4 regions of the Comamonas sp. DB36 genome follow, and region 3 is predicted to be linked to each of the others. Evidence: predicted binding sites of a transcription regulator. Region 3 holds the regulator's gene; each other region holds the start of a gene.
The links. The regulator sigma-54, encoded in region 3, starts transcription at its own class of promoters, with help from an activator protein. The targets are predictions, from matches to a motif close to TGGCANGNAANCTGCTTT.
Positions count from the first base shown of each region.

Region 1 (4,699 bases), 420 kb from region 3:
GATGCCCTTGAGGAACAGCTTGTCGAAGCCGCCGAAGAACTTGCCTTCGCCGCCGAAAGCCAGCGTGTAGCCGTAGACCACCCACAGCACGGTGATCAGCGAGAAGATCACGAAGACCTGCATCAGCACCGACAGCATGTTCTTGGAGCGGCCCAGGCCGCCGTAGAACAGCGCCAGGCCGGGGATGATCATCAGGATCACGAGCACGGTCGAAGTCAGCATCCAGGCGGTATCGCCGGAGTTGAGCACGGGAGTTTCCTCGGCGGCAGCCGGGGCCGCCACCGCAGCGGCTTCCGGCGCAGCAGCCGCAGCCGGGGCAGCCGCAGCTTCGGGCGCGGGAGCCGCGGCAGCGGGTTCGGCAGCGGCGGTCACCGCGGGCGTGGCGACGCCCGGAGCCTCGGCAGCCGGAGTCTGCGCCAGGGCGACACCGCCCGACAGCAGGCTCAGGCCCAGGCAAAGGGAAGCAAGCAGTTTTTTCATGTCAATCTTTCTGATCGGTACGAACGCAGGCCTTAAAGGGCTTCCTGGCCGGTCTCGCCGGTACGGATGCGCACCACCTGCTCGAGGTGGGAGACAAAGATCTTGCCGTCGCCGATCTTGCCGGTGCGGGCTGCGGCTTCAATCGCTTCGAGCGCGCGGTCGACCATGTCGTCGGCGATCGCGGCTTCGATCTTCAGCTTGGGCAGAAAGTCGACCACGTATTCCGCGCCGCGGTACAGCTCAGTATGGCCTTTTTGCCGACCAAAGCCTTTGACTTCGGTCACGGTAATGCCCTGCACGCCGATGTCGGAAAGTGCTTCGCGCACTTCATCGAGCTTGAAGGGTTTGATGATGGCGGTCACCATTTTCATGATTCATTCCTCCGGGGGGAGGGCGCGCCGGGCGCCCTCGCGGTTACAGGGCCTTGGTCAGTGTGACAATAAAGCGGTTCTTGTTCACATCGCCAAAGAAGTTTTTCTTGTTGGCACCAACCAGTGCACCGCCGAGCGACAGGCCGTCGCCGAAGTCGTAGGCCGCGCCCACGCTGTAGTCGACATAGTTGGGCACGCCCTGGACGTCGCTGGCGAAGCGGGTGTAACCCACGGCCGCCTTGAACGTCACCTTGGGGGCGACTTCCTGGGCAAACGCCAGGTTGAAGTAGCCGGTGTTGCGCCCGCCTTCGAAGCCGAAGTACTTCTTCGACACGGTGTGCGAATACTTGGCGGTCAGCGGGCCGAAGCCGGCGCCCGCGTACAGCTCGGTCGTGTTGGCGACGCTGCCGCCCGAGTACACGTAGCTCAACGCACCCAGATCCCAGGCCACGCCGCCGGCTTCGAACTTGTAGCCGCCGTAGAAGTCGCTTTCAAGCGAGTTGCCCGGCACCCAGTCGACGCTGGAGTTCCAGTTGCCCACGTACCAGCCGGACTCGCCGAAGCTGTAGTCGAAGCCGCCTTGCAGCGCAGGCTTGACCGCCTTGGTGCGGCTGGCATCCTGGTCCTGCCCACGGAACTTGTAATTGCTGGTCAGGCTGACATTGGCGGTCAGCTGGGCGCTGGCCAACATGGGCAGAGCGGCGACAAAAGCAACACCGACGGTCTTCATCCAAGCACGGGACATGAGGCTCTCCAGTTGTAAAAATTTTCGACAAACGGTGAAAAGCATGAACTGTGCCAACCGGGCTTGATCTACGTCGCCACGGTGCATGGGCCGGGACGCGGCGCAGCCGGACCAGGCGATCGCACCGTATTGGTGCAGAAACCGGGCGCCGCGCCATGGCGGGGATGCACCAAAATGGACGGCAAGGCCGCACGGGGCCGCCCAGGCCCGCGGCGCGGCCACCCGCTCACGGGTGCCAGTGCGAAGTGCGCACCGCCGAGGTGCCCGTCGTGCCCGCAAGCGCATACGACAGCTGGTTCGCGGTCTTGAGCAGCATCTGCGCCATGGTTTCAAGCTTGGACTCGGGCAGGCGCGACGCGGGCCCGGAGATGCAGACCGAGCCGAACAGCCGCCAGTGCATGCCGAACACCGGCGCCGAGACCGTCGCCACGCCCTGCTCGCGCTCGCCTATGGAATGGTGGAAGCCGCGCTCGCGGATCTGCTCGTAGGGCTGGCCGGGCTCGCCCGAGAACGCCAGGATCACGCGCCCCGGCGAGCCCTTGTCGAGCGGCAGCTCCTCGCCCATGCGCACATGGTGGCGCAGCGCTTGCGGGCCTTCGACCCGCATGATGCAGATGCGCGCATTGCCTTCGCGCACATAGAACGCCGTGCTTTCGCCGCAGGCCAGCGTCAGCGCGCGCAACGCGGGCTCAAGCACGTTCTGCACGTCGAAGCCGGCCTTGTAGCGCGCGCCCAGCCAGCCCGCGGCCGGGCCCAGGCGCCAGTCGCCGTCTTCGCGCTGCACCATGTAGCCATGGTGGGCCAGCGTGCGCGCCAGCCGCAGCACCGTGGTCTTGTGCAGGTTGCAGCGGCGACTGAGTTCGGCCAGCGACAGATTGGACTCGCCCAGCGCATAGGCCTCGAGCAGCTGCAGCGCGCGCGAGACCGCGGTGACGAAACCGTTCGAAGCCGCGGGATCTTCCACCGCCGCAGCCATTTCCGGCGGAGTTTGCGGGGCCGGCGCGGTGGCGCGCGGCTGGCGCACGGCAGGCGCTTTCAGAGGGTTGGAATCAGGCTTCATGGTGCAATGCGTTTCATTGTACGAAACGCCATTGTATGCCTTGAAACGTTTTTTTAAACTGCGTCCAACTACCGCGGCACCGCTGCGCTAGCCGGATAAATAAATCAACGGAGACAAGACATGACATCGACACCTCGCCTTCGCGCGCTGTTCGCGCCTCTTTGCGCCGCCACCCTGGGCCTGGCCGCCGCCGCCGTGCCTTTCGCCAGCGCGCAGGCGCAAGCCGCCTACCCCAGCAAGCCCATCCGCCTGATCGTGCCCTTTCCTCCGGGCGGCGGCACGGACATGATTGCGCGCACCGTCGCGCAAAAGCTCACCGACATGAACAAGTGGACGGTGGTGATCGACAACCGTCCCGGCGCGGGCGGCAACCTGGGCGTCGATGCCGCGGCCAAGGCCGCGCCCGATGGCTATACGCTGGTCATGGGCCAGACCAGCAACCTCGCGATCAACCCCGCGCTCTACGCCAAGCTGCCCTACAACCCGCTCAAGGACCTGACGCCCGTGGCGCTGGTCTCGTCCTCGCCCATCGTGATGGTCACGGCCGCCACCTCGCCCTACAAGACCATTGCCGATGTCGTCGCCGCGGCCAAGGCCAAGCCCGACGGCATCACGCTGGGCTACTCGGGCAACGGCACCGTGGCCCACCTCGCGGGCGAGCTGGCCCAGGATGCGGCCGGCATCAAGCTGCGCCATGTGCCCTACAAGGGCGCGGCCCAGGCGCTGACCGATGTGGTCAGCGGCAACATCGATCTCTACATGTCGGCGATTCCCACGCTGATCGGCCAGGTGCGCAACGGCAAGATGCACGCCGTCGCGGTCACCTCCAAGAAGCGTTCGACACAGCTGGCCCAGACGCCCACGCTGGCCGAGTCGGGCTACAAGGACTTCGAGGCCATCACCTGGTTCGGCGTGCTCGCGCCCGCAGGCACGCCGCCGGCCATCGTGCAGCAGCTCAACAAGGCGATCAACCAGGCGCTGGCCCAGGCCGATACCGCCGAGCGCCTGCGCTTCGAGGGCGGCGATGTGCTGGGCGGCTCGGTCGAGACCTTCCAGCAGCTGCTCAAGACGGAAATCCCGCGCTGGGCCAAGATCGTCAAGGACTCGGGCGCGGGCCTGGACTGATACCCCGGCGCCCGGTTCCGGGCGCTGCCGCGGCAACGGCCAGGGCGCCGTTTCCCGCCCCCTCACTGATTCACCGACCCAGGCGACGCGTGCCAGACGGCGCGCCCGCCCAAGGGATAGCCACGTCCGCAAAACCTGCCTGGCGCTTCCCGCATCTCTTCCTTTCCAACGGACCGCAGCATGAACCAACTTCCAGAAATCATCCGTGACATCGAACGCGTGGGCGCCGACGTCGTGCAAAAAGCCGCGAGCTTCCAGGCCGCGATCCTGGCCGATGTCGCCGGTCGCCGCGGCACCATGCACGGCCGCGTCGCGCCCGTGCACCAGGACATGAAAGTCGCGGGCCCGGCGTTCACCGTCGAAGTGCGCCCCGGCGACAACCTGATGATCCATGCCGCGATCGCGCTGGCCCAGCCCGGCGACGTGCTGGTGATCGACGGCAAGGGCGACCTCACGGCCGCGCTGATGGGCACGCTGATGCTCAGCGCCTGCAAGAAGCTGGGCCTGGCCGGCGTGATCGTCGACGCCGCGATCCGCGACAAACTGGAAATCCTCGACCTCGACTTCCCGGTGTTCAGCGCGGGCTTCAACCCGGCTGGCCCGACCAAGTACGTGCCCGGCCGCATCAATCACCCCATCTCCGCCGGCGGCGCCAGCGTCCACCCCGGTGACCTGGTCGTGGGCGACGCCGACGGCGTGGTCGTGATCGAGCGCGCCAAGGCGCAGGCCATGCTGGCCCTGGCCGACAAGAAGGTCGCCGACGAAGCCGCACGCATCGAGGCCATCGCGCGCGGCGACACCGCCTCCAAGTGGCTGCCCGCCGCGCTGCGCGCCGCCGGCGTGCTCAAGGACGGAGAGTCGCTGTGAGCACCATCCTCATCACCGGTGCCGATCTCGCACCGCAGGCGCAGGCACTGC
Region 1 is NZ_CP196631.1:168,507-173,205, reverse strand. It holds gene ACSVDO_RS00780 (ammonium transporter) at 1-480, opposite strand, end outside; gene glnK (P-II family nitrogen regulator) at 513-851, opposite strand; gene ACSVDO_RS00770 (TorF family putative porin) at 895-1,596, opposite strand; gene ACSVDO_RS00765 (IclR family transcriptional regulator) at 1,823-2,572, opposite strand; gene ACSVDO_RS00760 (tripartite tricarboxylate transporter substrate binding protein) at 2,777-3,781, shown strand; gene ACSVDO_RS00755 (RraA family protein) at 3,962-4,648, shown strand; gene ACSVDO_RS00750 (NAD(P)-dependent oxidoreductase) at 4,645-4,699, shown strand, end outside.
Region 1: a site for sigma-54 is predicted at 1,635-1,652, ahead of ACSVDO_RS00770 (TorF family putative porin). Genes of this name have one in related genera too.

Region 2 (4,699 bases), 280 kb from region 3:
GCCGCCGGGCGAATTCGTCAGCATCGTCGGCGCCAGCGGCTGCGGCAAGTCCACCCTGCTGCGCCTGGTGCTGGGCCTGGACACCGAATATGACGGCGCCATCACGCTGGGCGGCGAGGAGATCACCGGCCCGGGCCTGGAGCGTGGCATCGTCTTCCAGGACCACCGATTGTTCCCCTGGCTCACTGTGGAGCAGAACATAGGCGTGGGCCTGCGCAACGCGACGTTCAACGCCCAGCAAAAGCGCAATCTGATTGCCGAGCATGTGGCGCTGGTCGGTCTCGAAGGCTTCGAGAAGTCGTTTCCGCACCAGATTTCAGGCGGCATGGCGCAGCGCGTGGCGATCGCGCGCGGCCTGGTCAATCGCCCGCGCGTGCTGCTGCTCGACGAGCCTTTCGGCGCGCTCGATGCGCTCACGCGCGCGCGCCTGCAGGGCGAGCTGCAGCGCATCTGGCAGAAGGAGCGCATCACCATGTTGCTGGTCACGCACGACGTCGAGGAAGCCGTGTTTCTCGGCGACCGCGTGGTGGTGATGCAGCCGCACCCGGGCCGCATTCGCCGCGTCGTTGCGGTGAACCTGCCCCACCCGCGCAACCGCAGCGACCCGGAGTTCATCCGCATCCGCGATGACGTTCTTGCCGACTTCCTCGCGCCCGACCGGCGTGGGCCAAGCGATGTGCCGCCCGCCGCCGCGATTGGTTTTTCCAGCGAGCGCATCCGCTTTGCCTGGTGATCTTCATTTCCAACGAAAGCCCTCCGTGACCACTCCCAAAAAGCAGATCAAGCTCGGCGCCTTCCTGATGCAGACCGGCCACCACATCGCGGCCTGGCGCCACCCCGACGCGCAGGAAGATGCGGGCATCAACTTCCGCCACTACGTGCAGCTGGCGCAGAAAGCCGAGGCCGCGAAGTTCGACGCGGTGTTCCTGGCCGACGGCGTGGCCGTGCGCTCCGAGAACATCGAGGCGCTGGCGCGCACCGCACGCAGCGACCAGTTCGAGCCGCTGACGCTGCTGTCGGCGCTGGCCGCCGTGACCGACCGCATAGGCCTGATCGCGACCGCTTCCACGAGCTACCACGAGCCCTACAACCTGGCGCGCAAGTTCGCCTCGCTCGATCAGATTTCGGGCGGGCGCGCGGGCTGGAATTTGGTGACTTCGGCCACCAAAGCCGAGGCGCTGAACTTCAACCGCGCCGACCAGTACGCGCATGCCGACCGCTACCGCCGCGCGGCCGAGTTCCACGATGTCGTCACGGGCCTGTGGGACAGCTGGGAAGACGACGCCTTCGTGCGCGACAAGGCCAGCGGCAGCTATTTCGACGCCGACAAGCTGCACCCGCTGAACCACCGGGGCACGCACTTCCAGGTGCGCGGCCCGCTCAATGTCGCGCGCTCGCCCCAGGGCCGGCCGGTGGTGGTGCAGGCGGGTGCGTCAGAAGACGGGCGCGAACTCGCGGCGCGCACCGCCGAAGTGATCTTTGTCGCCCACCAGACCTTTGCCGAGGCGCAAGGCTTCTATGCCGACATCAAGGCCCGCGTGCAGCACTACGGCCGCCACCCCGATGACGTGAAGATCATGCCCGGCATCTTTCCCATTGTCGGCCGCACCCAGGAGGAGGCCGAGGCCAAGTTCGAGCAGCTGCAGTCGCTGATCGACCCGGTGGTGGGGCTGTCGCTGCTCGCGGGAATTTCCGGCGGCGTGGACCTTTCGGGCTACCCCGTCGATGGCCCGCTGCCCGAGCTGCCGCCGACCGAAGGCCCGCAAAGCCGCCAGCGCCTGCTGATCGATCTGGCGCGCCGCGACGGCCTGACGATTCGCCAGCTGTACCTCAGGATCGCGGGTGCGCGCGGCCACCAGCAGGTCGTGGGCACGCCCAAAACCATTGCCGACCAGCTGCAGCAATGGTTCGAGGAAGGCGGAGCCGACGGCTTCAACATCATGGGCCCGTGGTTCCCCGGCGGCCTCGATGATTTCATCGAGCTGGTGCTGCCCGAGCTGCGCCGCCGCGGGCTGTTTCGCACCGAGTACGAAGGCCGCACGCTGCGCGAGCATCTGGGCCTGGCGCGTCCCCAGCACCCGGCGGCGCGGGCGCGGGCACAAGCCCTGGCCGCCTGAATTCCCGCTTATCTCCTCACCTCCGACCGCAGACACACATCATGACCATTCAAGCCATCAACGTTCGCAATCAGTTCAAGGGCAAGGTGCGCGAAATCATCCGCGGCGATGTCGTCTCCGAAGTCGACGTGCAGACGCCCTGGGGCGTGGTGACCTCGGTGATCACCACGCGCTCGGTCGATGACCTCAAGCTGGTCATAGGCTCGGAAGTCGTGGCCCTCGTCAAGTCCACGGAGGTATCCATCGCCAAGCTCTGAAGCCGGCGTGGCCTCTCAGATATCCATTTCCTTGAACACTTCCGCCGCGACGCGGAAGGCGTCAATTGCCGCCGGCACGCCGCAGTAGATTCCGGCCTGCAGGAACACTTCCTTGATCTCGTCCTTGGTCACGCCGTTGTTGATCGCGCCGCGCACATGCAGCTTGAGTTCGTGCGGGCGGTTGAGCGCCGTCAGCATGGCCAGGTTGAGCAAGGAGCGCGACTTGCGCTCCAGGCCCGGCCGGTTCCAGACATCGCCCCAGCAGTTCTGCGTGACCATTTCCTGCATGTCGATATTGAAGTCGGTGGCGTTCCTGATGGAAGCATCGACGTATTCAGCGCCCAGCACTTCGCGGCGCGTGGCAAGGCCTTGATCAAACAGCGCCTGATTCTTGGGGGCGTAGGGACGGGTCATGAAATCTCCTGGGTTGAATCGTGCTCATTTTCCCCGTTTGACCGACATCTGTCGAAGCACCGAAGGCTGGCACACAAACTGCTTTATCTCAGCATCTTGTATACATCAGGGTATTCATCATGCTGATCGGCACCATAGAAGACTGGAAGAATGCATACGCCCGGGGCGCAAGCCCCGCCGACCTGCTGGAGCCGCAGCGGCAGGCGTGCGAGGCCGGCGACACGGCATGGATAAGCATTGCCAGCGCTGAGCAACTGCAGCGCCAGATCGAAGCGCTTGCCGCGCTGGAGCAGGCCGTAGGACGCGAGCAGCTGCCGCTGTACGGCGTGCCCTTCGCGGTCAAGGACAACATCGACGTTGCGGGCTTTCGCACCACCGCGGCCTGCGAAGCATTTGCCTATGAAGCGCAAAGCGATGCATTTGCCGTCCAGCGCCTGAAGAATGCCGGCGCCATCGTGCTGGGCAAGACCAACCTCGACCAGTTCGCGACCGGCCTGGTCGGCACGCGCTCGCCGTATGGCGTGGTGCCCAACACGTTTGATCCCGTCCTGGTCAGTGGCGGCTCTAGCTCGGGCTCGGCCTCGGTGGTCGCGCGCGGTCTCGTGCCTTTTGCGCTGTCGACCGACACCGCGGGCTCGGGCCGCATTCCCGCAGGCTTCAACCAGATCGTGGGACTCAAACCCACGCCGGGTGCAGTCAGCGGCACCGGTTTGGTGCCTGCCTGCCGCACGCTGGACTGCATTGGCGTGCTCGCATGCACCGTTGCGGACAGCGCGCGCGTCATGGCGCTGATGGAAGGCCTGGACGCGGACGATGCCTACTCCCGGCCCCGCCCGATGGCGCCGGCCCACAAGCCGCTGGCGCAGCTGCGCGTGGCCACGCCCGCGGGCCGCAAGCTGTCGGCCAGCTACGAAACCGCATTTGCCGATTTCTCGGCGCAGCTGCAGGCCCAGACCGCGCAGCTGCAGGACATTGCCTTCGACACACTGTTTGAAGTCGCCGAACTGCTGTACCAGGGCCCCTGGGTCGCGGAACGCGTGGTCGGCGCGCGCAGCATCTACGAAGGCCAGCCCGACAAGATGCTGCCCGTGGTGCGCAGCGTGCTCGACGTGGCCCAGCGGTTTTCCGCCGCCGACACATTCGCCGCGCAGTACCGGCTGCAGGAACTCAGGCAGCAGGCCGAAAAGATCTGGCAGCAGTGGGATGTGCTGTGCGTGCCCACGGCGCCGCGCCATCCGCGCATCGATGAAGTCATGGCCGAGCCGATTGCCGTCAACTCGGAAATGGGCGTCTATACCAACTTCGTGAACCTGCTGGGCTGGTCGGCCATCGCCATTCCCGCGAGCCGCCTGCCCGACGGCCTGCCGTTCGGCATCACGCTGATTGCACCCGGCTGGTGCGAGCCCGATCTGGTGCGCTGGGCCGCGCAACTCGAGCAGCAGGCCGGACTGCCCGCGGGCGTCACGGGTCTGCGTGCCGTTGCCGGCGCAGCGCCCGTCACCTGGAACGTGGCCGCGCACGGCGAAATGGTCAAGGTGGCCGTGGTCGGCGCACATCTGCGCGGCATGCCGCTCAACCACGAGCTGCAGTCCTGCGGCGCGCGCTTCGTCGAAGCCACGCACACCAGCGCCAGCTACCGCCTGTATGCGCTGCAAGCCACGGTGCCGCCCAAGCCGGGACTGGCGCGCGTGGCCGCTGGTGCAGAAGGCGGCGCCGCGATTGCCGTCGAAGTCTGGGAGATGCCGCTGGCCCATTTCGGCCGCTTTGTCGCCGGCGTGCCGGCGCCGCTGGGAATCGGCTCGGTCACGCTGGCCAGCGGTGCAAGCTGCAAGGGCTTCATCTGCGAAGGCCAGGCGCTGGCCCAGGCGACCGACATCACGGATTTCGGCGGCTGGCGCGCGTATTGCAACA
Region 2 is NZ_CP196631.1:22,319-27,017, forward strand. It holds gene ACSVDO_RS00100 (ABC transporter ATP-binding protein) at 1-733, shown strand, start outside; gene ACSVDO_RS00105 (LLM class flavin-dependent oxidoreductase) at 801-2,117, shown strand; gene ACSVDO_RS00110 (TOBE domain-containing protein) at 2,159-2,374, shown strand; gene pcaC (4-carboxymuconolactone decarboxylase) at 2,390-2,788, opposite strand; gene atzF (allophanate hydrolase) at 2,908-4,699, shown strand, end outside.
Region 2: a site for sigma-54 is predicted at 2,856-2,873, ahead of atzF (allophanate hydrolase). Genes of this name have one in related genera too.

Region 3 (4,699 bases):
CCAAGGATGACGACATCTTTGCCTGGGTCGGCAAGCAGGGCGTGGATGTGAACAAGTTCAAGGAAGCCTACAACTCGTTCACCGTGTCCAACCAGGTGCGCAAGGCGACCCAGCTGCAGCAGGACTACAACGTCGAAGGCGTGCCTTCGATCGGCGTGGCCGGGCGCTTCTACACCGATGGCACGATGGCCGGCAACATGGCCAATGTGCTGCGCGTGACCGATCACCTGATCGCCGTGAGCCGCAAGGGCTGATAGCGCCCGGCACATGCCGCACCAGCCCGCCTTGCGCGGGCTTTTTTGTGTGCGCGCTTCGCTCGGGCCTGCGGCTGTCCGGCCTTTCATCCCCTGGTTCATGTCAGGGCGTGGCGAATTAATGGGTGACACGCCCTACAATGGTCGCAAGATTCGTGCCCTCCATGAAAAAACGCCTACTCCCCCTCCTATTGCTTTCAGCCCTTGTCTGCGGCACGGTGCAGGCCGAAAAGGCCGACCGCAACAAGCCCATGAACATCGAGGCCGATGCACTGCGCCACGATGAACTCAAGCAGACCAGTGTCTTCACCGGCAACGTGGTGATGACCAAGGGCACTATCGTGCTGCGCGGCGCGCAGCTCGACGTGCGCCAGGATGCCGAGGGCTATCAGTTCGGCACCGTGATCGCGGCACCGGGCAAGCGCGCGTTTTTCCGGCAAAAGCGCGACACCTTGCCGGGTCAGCCCGATGAGTATGTCGAAGGCGAGGCCGAAGTCATCGAGTACGACGGCAAGGTCGACAACGTCAAGCTGATACGCCGCGGCGAACTGCGCCGCTACCGCGGCACGGCGCTGAGCGACGAGATCACGGGCGCGGTCATCGTCTACAACAACCTCACCGATGTGTTCACCGTCGACGGCCAGGCCCGTGCGCCAGGCGGCGGCAGCACGGCTTCGGGAGGGCGGGTGCGCGCCGTGCTCGCGCCCAAGGAGCAGCCGCCGGCCCCGCCTGCCGCGCCGGCCGCCAACCTGCGTCCCAGCATGACCATCGAACCGAAGAAATGAGCCGCGCTCCGTGAACCCAACCCCGCCCGAATCCAGCCGCCTTGAAGTCAAGCACCTGGCCAAATCCTATGGCAGCCGCAAGGTCGTCAAGGACGTCTCGCTGGCGGTGCAAAAAGGCGAAGTCGTGGGCCTGCTGGGACCCAATGGCGCGGGCAAGACCACGTCGTTCTACATGATCGTGGGCCTGGTGCGCTGCGATGCCGGCGACATCTTCATCGACGGCCAGGCGGTGGGCAACATGCCCATCCACCAGCGCTCTCGCCTTGGGCTGTCGTATCTGCCGCAGGAGGCGTCGATCTTTCGCAAGCTCAGTGTCGAAGACAATGTGCGCGCGGTGCTCGAACTGCAGCGCGACGATGACGGCAAGCCGCTGACGCGCGACGAAATCGAGCGCCGCCTGCTGGCGCTGCTGCAGGAGCTGCGCGTTGACCATCTGCGCGAATCGCCTGCGCTGGCGCTGTCGGGCGGCGAACGCCGGCGCGTCGAGATCGCGCGTGCGCTGGCGACCCAGCCGCGCTTCATTCTGCTGGACGAGCCTTTTGCCGGTATCGATCCCATTGCCGTGATCGAGATCCAGCGCATCATCGGCTTTCTCAAGGCGCGCGGCATCGGTGTACTGATCACCGATCACAACGTGCGCGAAACGCTGGGCATCTGCGATCACGCCTTCATCATCAGCGACGGCCATGTGCTGGCGCAGGGCACGCCTGCGGAGATCGTGGAAAACGCCGATGTACGCCGGGTCTACCTCGGCGAGCACTTCCGGATGTGATGGCCATGTGCATGAGCTTGTGTCGGTCTGAGGGGGAATGCTGTTGAAGCCGGGTCTGTCTCTACGTGTATCGCAGCATCTCGCACTCACGCCCCAGCTGCAGCAATCGATCTGGCTGCTGCAGCTCTCGACGCTGGAGCTGAGCCAGGAAGTCGAGCACATGCTCGACGACAATCCGTTCCTGGAACGCACCACCGAGGAAGCCGAGCGCGAGGAGTTCGGCCTGGCGCAATCCGATGTGCCCGCGCAGCGCGACGACTATGCCGACGACGCCTACGCATCGACTGCGTCGACCAGCGAGAAATCCAGCAGCAGCGAAACCGACGGCAGCGAAGTCACGGCCGCGGCCGATGCCGCACCCGATTGGGAAGGCGACGGCAGCGCCGATCTGGCGCCCGACGACAGCGAATGGGGCGGCGAAGCGCGCGCGCGCAGCGGCGACGACGACACCGAAGCCCAGGATCTGGCACATGGACATGAGTCGCTGACCGATTTCCTGCACCGCCAGGCGCTGTCGCTGCGCCTGGGCGATGTCGATCGCGCGGCGCTGCGCTTCATGATCGAATCGCTCAACGAACATGGCTATCTCGAGGACCCGCTCGAGGAACTCGCCGCGGGCCTGGCCGGGCCCGACGCGCTCGAGGAGCAGGAAGAGCTGGTCCACCATTTCACCGTGGCGCTGCGCCTGCTGCAGTCGCTCGAACCCGTGGGCGTGGGCGCGCGCAACCTGGCCGAATGCCTCACGCTGCAGCTCAAGCACCTGGCGGCGCGCGATGACGAACACACCGACGCCGCGACCGTGCAGACCGCGCTGCGCATCTGCGAGCAGCCCATGGACCTGCTGGCCCGGCGCGATGTGCGCCGGCTGATGCAGGCCTGCGGCGCGAGCGACGAACGCATTCGCGCGGCCATGGCCCTGATCGCGCGGCTGGAGCCCCGGCCCGGCCGGCGCTTTGCCGACGTGGAGCGCAATCTGGTCGTGCCCGACGTGCTGGTGCGCAAGATGGCGCGCAGCAGCGGCGACGGCCAGCCGCAGTTCAGCGTGCAGCTCAACCCCGACGTGATGCCGCGGCTGCGCGTGCACGACATCTATGCCAACGCCTTGCGCGGCCACAAGGGCAGCGAAGGGCATGCGGGACTGCAGCAGCGGCTGCAGGAGGCGCGCTGGTTCATCAAGAACATTCAGCAGCGCTTCGACACCATCCTGCGCGTGTCGCAGGCCATCGTGCAGCGGCAGAAGAACTTCTTCACCCATGGCGAACTCGCGATGCGCCCGCTGGTGCTGCGCGACATCGCCGATGAACTGGGCCTGCACGAGTCGACGATCAGCCGCGTGACCACGGCCAAGTACATGTCGACGCCCATGGGCACCTATGAACTCAAGTATTTCTTCGGCTCGGGCCTGGGCACCGAGACCGGCGGCAATGCGTCGAGCACTGCGGTGCGCGCGCTGATCAAGCAGTTCGTCGCGGCCGAGAACCCGCTCAAGCCGCTGTCGGACAGCCAGCTGGCCGACATGCTCAAGGAGCAGGGCATCGAGTGCGCGCGCCGCACCGTGGCCAAATACCGCGACGTGCTGAAGATCGCGCCGGCCAATCTGCGCAAGTCGCTGTAGCGCCCAGGGTCTGGCAACATGACCTCGAATGTTCGCACTTCACGGCAAACGCGTATCCTTGCCCCCCTGCTATGAATCAACTGCAACTGTTTTTGCCCTGCGCCGCCGGCGTTGAGGACTATCTGGCCGATGAGGCCCACCGTATCACGGGGCTCACGGGACACGACCTGCTCGTCGGCCGCGGCGGCGTGATGCTGCGCGCCTCGTGGCGCGATGCGCTGCTGCTCAACCTGCACAGCCGGCTCGCGCAGCGCGTGCTGGTGCAGTTGTCGACCTCGCAGTACCGCAACGAGAACGACCTGTACCGCGCGGCCAGCGAAGTGGCCTGGGAAATCTGGTTCACTCCGCGCCAGAGCTTCAAGATCGAAGTCACGTCCCAGCACAGCCCGCTGACCAGCCTGAATTTCGCCGCGCTGCGCGTCAAGGACGCGATCGCCGACCGCTTCCGCGCCAAGACCGGCGTGCGCCCCGACGTCGAGACCCGTTATCCCGACGTGCGCGTGCACCTGCACTTGACCACGGACGAGGCAACCATCTACATGGACACTTCGGGCGAAGCGCTGTTCAAGCGCGGCTGGCGCGAAGACAAGGGCGATGCCCCGCTCAAGGAAACGCTGGCCGCGGCAATGATTGCCGCCACCGGCTGGGACCCGCATGGCGACAATCCGCAGCCGCTGTACGACCCCTGCTGCGGCAGCGGCACGGTGGTGATCGAGGCCGCGCAGATCGCCTGCAGGATTCCTCCGGGCATCCAGCGCCGCTTTGCGTTCGAGAAGCTCGTGCCGTTCCAGCCCCATGTCTGGGAAGCCATCGTGCGCCAGGCCGAAGACGCGATCTGCGAAAGCCCGGTGGGCATCTATGGCTCCGACGTCTCGCACCGCATGGTCGATTTCGCCGAACGCAATGCCGAGCGCGCGGGCGTGGCCCGGGCCGTGAATCTGCGCGGCGGTGATGCGCTGCAGCGCATGCCGCCCAGCGAGCAGCCCGGCGTGATGGTGCTGAACCCGCCTTACGGCGAGCGTATCGCCGCGGCCGGCACCGCGGGCCGCAATGCGGCCGAGCGCATGGGCCAGGTGGAGCAGGTGGGCCGCGAGACCGCGCAGACCGAGGACGGCGTCGAGTTCTTCAATGAACTCGCCTCGCACTGGAAGAAGAACTACAGCGGCTGGCAGGCGTGGATGCTCACGCCCGACCTCAAGCTGCCCGGCAAGATGCGCCTCAAGGAGTCGCGCCGCGTGCCGCTGTGGAACGGTCCCATCGAATGCCGCATGTT
Region 3 is NZ_CP196631.1:4,237,723-4,242,421, reverse strand. It holds gene ACSVDO_RS19865 (thiol:disulfide interchange protein DsbA/DsbL) at 1-254, shown strand, start outside; gene lptA (lipopolysaccharide transport periplasmic protein LptA) at 419-1,039, shown strand; gene lptB (LPS export ABC transporter ATP-binding protein) at 1,050-1,811, shown strand; gene ACSVDO_RS19850 (RNA polymerase factor sigma-54) at 1,855-3,426, shown strand; gene ACSVDO_RS19845 (THUMP domain-containing class I SAM-dependent RNA methyltransferase) at 3,498-4,699, shown strand, end outside.

Region 4 (4,699 bases), on a different replicon from region 3:
GTGATGATTGTCTTTGCGCGCGAGCCCGAGGACCGCGCCGAGCACGCCACCATGCGCGAGCACGCGGCCTGCCTGTTCGAGAAGGACGGCTGGGCGTTCAGCCTGATCTACGCCGTGACTTTCGGCGGCTTCATCGGCCTGGCGACCTTCCTGCCCAGCTACTTCTACGACCAGTTCGGCGTGAGCAAGGTCGAGGCCGGGCAGCTGACGATGCTGGCGGCGTTCATGGGCGCGATGACACGCATCTTCGGCGGCTGGCTGTCGGACCATTGGGGCGGCATCAACACGCTCACCGCCGTGCTGGTGGTGATCTGCGCGAGCCTGCTGCTGTGCGGCCTGAGCAGCGCCTCGCTGCCGCTGACCATGCTGTCGTTCCTGGTGTGCTTTGCGGCGCTGGGCGCGGGCAATGGCGCGCTGTTCCAGCTGGTGCCGCTGCGCTGGCCCACGACCACGGCCGTGGCCGGCTCGATGATAGGCGAAATCGGCGCGCTTGGCGGCGGCCTGATTCCGGCCAGCATGGGCTTGTCGCAGCAGTACACCGGCAGCTACTTCTCGGGCTTTGCGCTGTTTGCATTCTTCGCGCTGGTGATGCTGGTGATGCTGCGCTTCATGCAGATCCGCTGGACGCGCACCTGGGCGGAAAAGGGCGGGCGCGCGCGCGTTGCCGCCTGATGTTCGCCGCTCTCAGCGCGGCAGGAACAGTATCCAGTAGATCAGCGCGGCGTTCAGCACGGCGCTGAACGCCAGCGCCGCCTTCCAGGCAAATGCCGGATCGCGCGCCGCCAGCGGGCTGCCGGTCGCCGGCGGCAAAGGCCGGGCCGCGCCGCGCTCCAGCGCCAGCAGCAGTTCCTCGGCGGTCTCGAAGCGCTGGGCTGCTGTGCGCGCCACGGCCTTGAGAACGATGGCGTCCAGCCAGATCGGCACCTGCGGGTTGTGCCGGCTCGGCGCCACCGGGTCGCGCCAGTAGCGCCCGCGCTGGTAGGCAATGACTTCGCCGTAGGGCAGTCGGCCACCCGTGAGCAGCTGATAGAGCGTCACGCCCAGCGCGAACAGATCGGTGCCGGCATCGGCGGGCAGCGGCGGGTCGTCCCATTGCTCGGGATTGACATAGCTGGCCGTGCCCGCGTGCAGCGTGCGCACGGCCTCGGGCTCGCGCCCGGTCAGCGCCACGCCCAGGTCAAGCAGGCGCAGCTGGCCGTCACGGCCGTAATGCAGATTGGCCGGCTTCACATCGCGGTGTATCACGCCCTGGCGGTGCAGTCCGCCGAGCACGCGCGCGGCCTGCTGGGCAATCGCCAGCACCTGCGCCACATTGGGCCTGTGCTTTTGCTCTATCCACTGCGCCAGCGTCTCGCCGTCCAGCCACTCATACAGCAGATAGAAGGCCGAAGGCTCGGCGACCAGCGGCGCGTGCAGCCGCACCAGATGCTGGGCCGTGGGCCCGGTCTGCAGATGGCGCGCGACCCAGGCTTCGTGCGCCAGCGCCGCCCATTCGTGGCGGTCATGCGCGCGCTGCGGGTGCAGGGTCTTGAGCGCGAACTGCTGGCCGCTGGCTGCATGCAGCACGCGGTAGACGCGGTAGATGCCGCTGTCGGCCGCCAGGCCCTCGACGCGCAGGCCGTCAACGACTGCGCCGGGTTTGAGCAGCGGCAATGCGGGCAGGGCCTGGGCGCGGCGCGTGGTGTCCTCGAGCGTGGCATCGTTGACGCCCAGCACGCGCACCACCACGGCGCTGAGGTTGTCGCGGCTGCCCTGGCGCTCGGCGGCCTCGGCCAGGCGCTCGGCCAGCGCCTGGGCCGGGTCTTCTGCCGCCCACTGCGCGATCTGCCGCGGGCGGATGTCGTTGTGGATGCCGTCGGACAGCAGCACGAAGATGTCGCCGGCCAGCACCTCGCCCTGGCGGTAATCGATGGTCACGCGGTCTTCCAGGCCTATGGCGCGCGTGAGTCTGTGGGCGAAGTCGACGCCGCCCATCACATGGTCTTCGGTCAGCTGCTCGATCTGCCCCTGGCGCAGCAGATAGGCGCGCGTATCGCCCACATGCGCCAGCGTATAGCTCTGGCCGCGCAGCACCAGCGCCGTCAGCGTGGTCAGTCCATAGGCGGGCTGGCGCCGCCGATTGACGCCGTAGAGCCAGGCGTTCTGCGCGCCGATGATGCGGTCCAGCGCCACCGTCGGCTCCCAGGTGGCTGGCGTGCAGAAGAAGTCATTGGCCAGACTCGTCACCGTGGTCTGCGCGGCTTCGCGCCCCCAGCCGCCGGCGCTCACGCCATCGGCCACGGCAGCCAGCATGCCGGCGCCGTCGCCCGGCATCTGCACCGCGGCAAAGTCTTCGTTCACCGCTGCGCGTCCGGGGCGCGAGACCCATCCAATGTCGAGTTCAAAAGGCATGGGAGTGATTGTGACCAGGAAAACGCGTGGCGGGGCGTGCCCGAAACGGTGCGTGGTGCGCGTGGCTTGCACTGCATTGATGCATGCGGGTGCGTGTTCTTGTGCACTTCGCCTATCTCGATGGCAGGCCGTCCATCCTTCGACAATCTCAGGCCGAACGGAATCCCGGCAGCGGCTTCCACTTCTTCTCCCCGTTCGTGGTGAGCCTGCCTCGCCGGCCGCGTCTAAGGATGAACGGCCTGCCCTAGAAAAGCAAGCAAGTACCTCCTGGCACAAAACCTGCTTGACCCATCCCGACGATGCGGGGTAGCGATGCCCTCGTCACCCAGGACAAAGGCGTCCGCAACTTTTCCAGTGCACTCCGTGCCTGTATCCGTTGCGGGCGCCTTTTTTTTCGAACCGGAGCACAGCGCTCCACCACCGTCGAAGGAAGTCGCATGCCCCACGCGACCGATAAAAAACCGATGAAGTTGTTGATTGCCGGCAATGGCATGGTGGGCCACCGCTATGTCGAAGCCCTGATCGAACGCCATCCCGACCTGCCCGCGGCCGGCCTCGAAGTCACCGTGCTTGGGGAGGAGCCGCGCCCGGCCTACGACCGCGTGCACCTGTCAGACTTCTTCAGCGGCCGCGGCGCCGACGATCTGTCGCTGGTGCCGGCGGGCTTCTACGACCGCCCCGGCCTCACGCTGCGGCTCAACGCGCGCGTCGCCTCGATAGAGCGCCGCAACCACACGCTGCAGCTCGCCGATGGAGAGGAGCTGGCCTATGACAAGCTGGTGCTGGCCACGGGCTCGTCGCCTTTCGTTCCGGGCGTTCCCGGCCGCGACCGGCCGCATTGCTTTGTCTACCGCACCATCGAAGACCTCGAAGGCATGCTGGCCTCGGGCGCCAAGTCCAAGAGCGGCGTGGTGGTGGGCGGTGGCCTGCTGGGCCTGGAATGCGCCAAGGCGCTGCGCGACATGGGCCTGCAGACCCATGTGGTGGAGTTCGCGCCGCGGCTGATGATGGTCCAGGTCGACGAAGGCGGCGGGCGCGTGCTGCGCACCAAGATCGAGGCGCTGGGCGTGCAGGTGCACACCAGCCGCAACACGGTGGAGATCACCGACGGCGCGACGGCGCGCCACCGCATGGTGTTTGCCGACGGCAGCTACCTCGAGACCGACATGATCGTGTTCTCGGCCGGCATTCGCCCGCGCGACGAACTCGCGCGCCAGAGTCTGCTGGCGCTGGGCCCGCGCGGCGGCATCGTCGTCGACGACCACTGCCGCACCAGCGACCACGACATCTACGCGATTGGCGAATGCGCGGCCTGGCAGGAGCAGGTGTTCGGCCTGGTCGCGCCGGGCTACGACATGGCGCGCGTCGCCGCCGGCCATCTGGCCGGTGACGTGGACGCGGCGTTTCGCGGCGCCGACATGAGCACCAAGCTCAAGCTGATGGGCGTGGACGTGGCGAGCATCGGCGACGCGCTGGGCCGGGCGCCGGGCTGCCGCAACTTCAGCTACACCGACGAACTGCTGCAGGTCTACAAGAAGATCGTCGTCAGCGAGGACGGCAAGCGCCTGCTGGGCGCGGTGCTGGTGGGCGATGCGTCGGAATACGGCACGCTGCTGCAGATGGCGCTCAACGCCATGCCCCTGCCCGCATCGCCCGGCCTGCTGATACTGCCGGCCACCGATGGCGCGGCCAAGCCCGGCCTGGGCGTGGACGCGCTGCCCGACGCCGCCGTGCTGTGCTCGTGCAACAACGTCAGCAAGGGCCAGCTGTGCGCGGCGATCGCGGGCGGAGTGCAGAACATTGGCGATCTTAAAGCCTGCACCAAGGCCGGGACGTCCTGCGGCGGCTGCGTGCCCCTGGTCACCCAGGTGCTCAAGGCCGAACTCAAGCGCCAGGGCGTGGCCGTGAACAACCACCTGTGCGAGCATTTCCCGTACTCGCGCCAGGAGCTCTACCACCTGGTGCGCGTAGGCGAAATCCGCACCTTCGCGCAGCTGCTGGCCCAGCACGGCAAGGGCCAGGGCTGCGACATCTGCAAGCCCACGGCCGCGAACATCCTGGCGAGCTGCTGGAACGACTTCGTTCTTGACCGCAACGGCGCGCCGCTGCAGGACAGCAACGACTACTTCCTGGGCAATATCCAGAAGGACGGCACCTATTCCATCGTGCCGCGCGTGGCCGCGGGCGAGATCACGCCCGACCAGCTGATCGTCATCGGCCAGGTCGCCAAGCACTACGGCCTCTACACCAAGATCACCGGCGGCCAGCGCATCGACATGTTCGGCGCCCAGGTGCACGAGCTGCCGCT
Region 4 is NZ_CP196632.1:315,678-320,376, forward strand. It holds gene ACSVDO_RS22415 (MFS transporter) at 1-672, shown strand, start outside; gene ACSVDO_RS22420 (bifunctional protein-serine/threonine kinase/phosphatase) at 685-2,391, opposite strand; gene nirB (nitrite reductase large subunit NirB) at 2,856-4,699, shown strand, end outside.
Region 4: a site for sigma-54 is predicted at 2,660-2,677, ahead of nirB (nitrite reductase large subunit NirB). Genes of this name have one in related genera too.